Methyloterricola oryzae: one gene and its partner. The protein of the gene in region 2 purifies or fractionates together with the protein of the main gene of each other region. This does not show direct contact. Links are inferred from orthologs where the notes say so. Each region holds a gene or a part of one and is shown on either strand. Other genes may lie near its edges.

Region 1 (3,047 bases), on a different replicon or contig from region 2:
GAATTTTACAAACATAACCCGAGTGTGCGTCAGACTGTGGCAAACCCAAGAATTGGATTTATCAGCCTCGGCTGTCCCAAGGCGCTGGTGGACAGCGAAGTGATCCTGACGCGCCTGCGCTCGGAAGGTTACGAAGTGTCGCCGAGTTACCGGGATTCCGATCTGGTGGTGGTGAATACCTGCGGCTTTATCGATGCGGCAGTTGAGGAATCCCTGGACGCCATTGGCGAGGCCTTGGCTGAAAACGGCAAAGTCATCGTGACCGGCTGTCTAGGCGCAAGAGAAGGCGAGATCCGGGCCCGCCATCCCAGCGTCCTCAAGGTTACGGGCGCCCACGCTTTCGAGGATGTCATGGCGGCGGTGCATGAGCACCTCCCTCCCGCGCATGATCCATTCACCGATCTGTTGCCCCCACAGGGGATCAAACTGACGCCCAAGCATTATGCGTATCTGAAAATCTCGGAAGGTTGTAACCACCGCTGCACGTTTTGCATCATACCTTCGATGCGGGGTGATCTGGTCAGTCGCCCCATTGGCGAAGTCATGGGCGAAGCGGAGAGACTGGTTGGCGCGGGCGTGAGGGAATTGCTTGTCGTATCGCAGGATACCAGTGCCTATGGGGTGGACATGGGATATCGCACCAGTTTTTGGGGTGGTCGTCCGCTCAAGACCCGATTCCTGGATCTGGCAAAGGCCTTGGGTGAGATGGGGGCTTGGGTCCGTCTCCATTATGTTTACCCTTACCCGCATGTGGACGAGGTGATTCCACTGATGGCCGAAGGCAAAATCCTGCCATATCTCGACATTCCTTTCCAGCATGCCAGCCCTCGTATCCTCAGGTCGATGAAGCGTCCCGCCTCCGCTGAGAACAACCTGGAGCGTATACAAACTTGGCGGTCCATCTGCCCGGAACTGACCATCCGCAGTACGTTCATTGTGGGCTTTCCAGGCGAAACCGATGAAGATTTCGAAGATCTGCTCGACTTCCTGGATGCGGCGCAATTGGACCGTGTGGGTTGCTTCGCGTACTCCCCGGTGGCGGGCGCGGCGGCCAACGCGCTTCCGGGTCAGGTGCCAGCGGAGGTAAAGGAAGATCGCTTAGCCCGCTTCATGGCATTCCAGGAGGAAATCAGCTCTGCGAGACTCCAGGCTCGTGTAGGTGGTCGCGAAACCGTACTGGTCGACGAAGTGGTGGAGGAAGGCGCGGTAGCGCGCAGCCGAGCCGATGCCCCTGAGATCGATGGTCAGGTGTTCATCGATGGAGCTACCCATCTTCAAGTGGGCCAGTGGGTCGAGGTCGAGATCGAGGAGGCCGATGAACATGACCTCTGGGCACACCTGATCTGAACGCCGGGGGCCAGATCACGGACTGAGGCGCTTAACCGGCCTTCACATCCCTGCGGCTGGCTGCTCCTAGAGTGCTAGTTCAGTCGTGATGGTGCCCGCCAAGACCATGCACATGGCCGTGATCCAATTCTTCTGCGGTGGCATCGCGAATGTCCGTGACCTCGACGGCGAAGTTCAGGGTCATGCCGGCCATCGGGTGATTGCCATCCAGAATTACTTCGTCATCCAGAACCTCGATGACAGTCACCAGTTGTACGCCCTCGGGTGTTTCGGCATGGAATTGCATGCCGGGCTCGATCTGCTCGACGCCTTCGAAGGCGGTCTTCGGCACGGCCTGGATCAGGTCGTCGTCGCGCAGGCCGTAAGCTTCTTCGGGAGAGACCGTTACGCTCAGGCGGTCGCCTACCTGCTTACCCGCCAGTGCGTTTTCCAGGCCCGGAATGATATTGCCCTGGCCGTGGATGTAGGCTAGAGGATTTTGACCCTCTGAACTGTCCAGCACGTCCCCCTCGTCATTGGTCAGCGTGTAATGAATGTGAACCACTTTCTCGGCGGAAATCTGCATGGGTGTCCCTCGTTATTTTCAAATTTGCATCATATCGGTTTTTTCCCGCCCCAGGTAGGGCGAGAAGTGCCGGCGTCTGTCTAAACTGAACCGTATCCATCGACCTGACAGGGAATCCCGAGGGAGCCAGTGGTCCGATCGAAAGTTCCACTCTGGGCAGACACCGAAAGTTTTCTTCCGGACTTCCGACGCGTGCGTACGGCCTTTGTGCTGCTGTTGTTGGCCGAAATCCTGGCGTTGGCAATCGGCCTGATCGCGGCGCCCGATGCGGAGGCTTTCTGGAACAGCTTGGGGCTGGTCTCCCTCTACATCGTCTGGGTCGTCCTGCTCAGCATCGCAGTTTTGAGTACCTTCAACCGTTGGCTCCAAAGCGCGAGTCCGCTGAGAGCAGGGGGTGTCGTCGTTTGCGTGGTCGAGGCAATGGTGCTGCTGGTGGGGTGGCTCGCATGGAACGGCTTGGGCCAAGGCTTGTTGAATGGGGGCACGGAATTGAGCCAGACGCCTTATCGCTGCCTGCGCGACGTCGCCGTCGCGGCGCTCCTGACGGGTTTGTGGCTCCGCTACCGCTATGTTCAATATCAGTGGCGGCGGCATGTTCGGGCCGAGGGACTGGCTCGGCTGGACGTTTTGCAGGCGCGCATGCGGCCGCATTTCCTGTTTAACGGTCTCAACACCATAGCCAGTCTCATCAGCACCGATCCGGCCAAGGCGGAGGAATTGATACTGGATTTTGCCGAAATGTTCCGTGCGGTGTTGAAGAGAAACGCGCGAATGGCGAAGCTGGAGGAAGAATTGCACTTGGTGCGGCAATACCTCAATGTGGAGGGACAGCGTTTGGCCGAGCGCCTGCGGGTGGTCTGGAACCTGAACGGCGCGCCGATGGATGCGCTGCTGCCACCCCTCAGTCTGCAGCCCCTGGTGGAGAATGCCTTGTATCACGGTATCGAACCTCTGCCCGGCGGTGGCATGGTGGAGATCGATGGACGCTTGCGGCGGGGCGAGGTGGTCCTGACAGTCCGGAGTCCCGCACCCCGCGCTGAGGCGGAGCCGCACCGCAGCGGCAATCGCGTGGCTCTCGCCAACCTGCGGCTAAGGCTGGAGAACTGTTTTCCGGGAAGTGGGGCCGTGCACACCA
Region 2 (3,136 bases):
CGGCGGGCCAGCCCATCCTGCGCGCCATCGAGGGCCAGGACCTAGACCATGTAGTGGTCGGCGTAATCCGCTATTTCGGCGGTACCAAGCTGGGCACCGGCGGCCTGGTCCGGGCCTACGGCGGCACGGCGGCCGAGGCTCTGCGGCAGGCAGAACGCAAGACCGAATCGCCCCGGGTGGAACTGATCGCGGAAGTGGCCTTCGAGCACATGGGCAGCCTGTACCGGCTGCTGGATGCGGCGGAGGCGGAACGGGGCGGAGAGGAATACACGGACGCGGGCGTGCGTATCCTGATCAGCCTGGAATCGGGCAAGTTCGAGGCCCTGGGCATGGCCCTGCGCGACGCAACCCGGGGCGAATACCGGCTGGAACCGGCGCACTAAGAAATTTTTGTTGCCGGCAGGTGACAGTCGGTGATATCAAGGAGCGGCGATAACAACAATACAAGGAGACCTTCCAATGCCCATCGTCAATCGCGCTTCCGCGGAGTTCTTTGGTACTTTCTGGCTCGTCTTCGGTGGTTGCGGCAGTGCCGTGCTGGCAGCCGCCTTTCCGGAACTCGGGATCGGTTTTGTCGGCGTCGCCCTGGCCTTCGGCCTGACAGTGCTGACCATGGCCTATGCCATCGGCCACATTTCCGGTTGCCATCTCAACCCGGCGGTTTCCATTGGCCTGTGCGTGGGAGGCCGCTTTCCAGCCAGCGAATTGCTACCCTACATCGGCGCGCAGGTACTGGGCGGGATCGTGGGGGCCGGAGTCCTCTACCTGATCGCCACCGGCAAGGCGGGCTTTGACGTGTCCGGCGGTTTTGCCTCCAACGGCTACGGCGAGCATTCGCCCGGCCACTACTCCCTCACCGCCTGCTTCATTGCCGAGGTGGTGCTGACCTTCTTTTTCCTGTTCATCATCCTGGGCTCGACCGACTCCCGCGCTCCGGCGGGCTTCGCGCCCATCGCCATCGGCCTCGGGCTCACCCTGATCCACCTGATCGGAATTCCCGTCACCAACCTCTCGGTCAACCCGGCACGTAGCACGGCGGTGGCGGTCTATGTGGGCGACTGGGCCGTGCTGCAGTTGTGGCTGTTCTGGCTCGCGCCCATTCTCGGCGGCGCCCTGGCAGGTTTTGTGTATCCACGTCTCGCCAAGGCAAGTTGAAAACTCAGAGCACGCTGAAAAGAAAAGCCGCCCAAGGGCGGCTTTTCTCGTTCTGCAAAGGGCTTAGATAGACGTCAGCGTGAAGCGCTCTTGTTGGTGCTGGCCTCGGTTTCCAGAATCTTGGCCAGTTGCTTGGCCGGCACATAGCCCGGCAGAACATTTCCCTTCTCCGTTACGATCATGGGTGTGCCCTGTGCGCCGATGGCGTTGCCGAGGGCATAGTGCTCAGCAACCGGGTTGTCGCACGACTTGGATTCCACCGTTTCACCCTTTTTGGCCTTGGTCAGCGCACCGTTGCGGTCGCTGGAGCACCAGACGGAGATGGCCTTTTTCCAGGAGTCGCTCCCTTCCCCGGCGCGGGGGAAGAACAGGTAACTGATCTCGATGCCTTCCTTGCCATACTGATCGATCTCGGAATGCAGCTTACGGCAGTACCCGCAATCGATATCGGTGAACACGTAGGCATGATGCTTGGTGATCTTGGGCTTGAAGCTGATCATGCGATTACCACCCACCTTGTTTAGCGCACCCATGCGGGCCTCTGCCACGCGCGGCTCGGTGAGATCTTCCTTGGCCTTCACGTCGATCAGGCTGCCCTGGATCAGGTAATTGCCATCGCCCGACACATAGAACAGCTTGGGACCCACCATGACTTCGTAGAGGCCGCTGATCGGACTGGGTTTGATGCTGTCGGGCTTCATGCCAGGCAACGCCAGCTTGAGGGAATCCTCAATGGCTTTGGTCGCGCCGGGAGCTTCCGCCGCCACCGCGGAGACCGCCGTCAGTCCGGCGATCATGAATGTCAGAAAACGTTTCTTCATGGATGAGGTCCGTGGTTGAGGCGAAATTGGATTCCGCAGTTTGGAAAAGCCGGTAAAGCAGCCGATTTCACGATAACAGGCGTTCGATGTCCAGAAAAAACGCCAGCGCCATGAGGGACAACAATAGAAATATGCCAACCTGCTGACAAAACGCCTGCACATTTTCGGACAGCGGGCTGCCCTTCAAAGCCTCGATCAGATAGAACAACAGGTGTCCGCCATCGAGTACCGGAATGGGCAGGAGATTCAGCACGGCCAGGCTGATACTGACGATGGCCAGAAACTTGAAGAACTGCACCAGGCCCATGCGCGCCGATTGCCCGGCGTATTGTGCAATGCTGATGGGACCGCTGAGATTCTCGATGGCCGCCTCGCCTATGACCATGCGCCCCATCATCTTCAGGGTCATCACCGAATATTCGCCGGTGCGCAGGAAAGCGGCCCCCAAGGCCGGCAAGGCATCCAGCTTGTATTCGGCTTTCATCGCATCCATCACACCCTCGGGCACCTTGACCATGGCGCCGATACGCCCCACCTTGCCCTGCGGGGAGTCGATGCCCGTCGGCGTGATAGACAGGTTGACGGTCACCCCGTCACGTTCGATGGCAAGGCGCAGCGGCTCGCCGGGGTGCGCGCGCACATGCTCCACCCATTGCTGCCAGGTGTCGATGACGGTCCCGTCCACGCTCACCAGTCGGTCGCCGCCGCGCAAACCCGCAGCTTCCGCCGGGCTCCCTGGCTCGACACGCTCCACCACGGGTTCCAGGAGGGGCTGCCAGGGTTTCATGCCCAGTTGTTCGTACAACTTTTCCGGCTGCTCCGCCAGTTCCGAGGGCACGCGGAGTTCGCGCTGAATGGAGCGTCCATCGCGATCCTTCACCATGAATCGAACCTTCTCATCGATCAGCATGGCTTCCAGAAAGGCATTCATGGCGAGGTTCCAGGTCGGCGTCTCGGTATCGCCCACCTGCACGATCTCATCGCCTTCGGTAAAGCCCGCATCCGCTGCCAGGGTCTGCGGCGGCACCGGACCCAACACCGGCTTAGTGCCGGTTTCCCCGATCATGAACACGGCCCAGTACAGAAGGATGGCCAGAAGGAAATTGAAAACGGGGCCGGCGGCAACGATGATGGACCGCTTCAGCAGGCTTTGGCGGTTG

What was found.
Region 1: the proteins of EK23_RS00560 (region 2) and EK23_RS06365 purify together in Escherichia coli (affinity purification with mass spectrometry, with the first as the bait; 2 studies listed by BioGRID). This does not show direct contact. The link is inferred for Methyloterricola oryzae from one-to-one orthologs.

Annotation. Positions count from the first base shown.
Region 1 is NZ_JYNS01000003.1:55,607-58,653, reverse strand. The notes cover bases 170-2,893. They hold EK23_RS06365 (FKBP-type peptidyl-prolyl cis-trans isomerase), read right to left. Parts: upstream 1,913-2,893; coding sequence 1,427-1,912; downstream 170-1,426. Other genes in these bases: EK23_RS06360 (sensor histidine kinase), read left to right, coding at 2,105-2,893; rimO (30S ribosomal protein S12 methylthiotransferase RimO), read left to right, coding at 170-1,347. Also shown: more of rimO, read left to right, coding at 37-169; more of EK23_RS06360, read left to right, coding at 2,894-3,047. UniProt on the Escherichia coli protein: Folding helper with both chaperone and peptidyl-prolyl cis-trans isomerase (PPIase) activities. Chaperone activity prevents aggregation of unfolded or partially folded proteins and promotes their correct folding.
Region 2 is NZ_JYNS01000001.1:140,684-143,819, forward strand. What follows is about bases 104-2,916. They hold EK23_RS00560 (DsbC family protein), read right to left. Parts: upstream 1,977-2,916; coding sequence 1,230-1,976; downstream 104-1,229. Other genes in these bases: EK23_RS00550 (IMPACT family protein), read left to right, coding at 104-383; aqpZ (aquaporin Z), read left to right, coding at 460-1,155; rseP (RIP metalloprotease RseP), read right to left, coding at 2,044-2,916. Also shown: more of EK23_RS00550, read left to right, coding at 1-103; more of rseP, read right to left, coding at 2,917-3,136. UniProt on the Escherichia coli protein: Acts as a disulfide isomerase, interacting with incorrectly folded proteins to correct non-native disulfide bonds.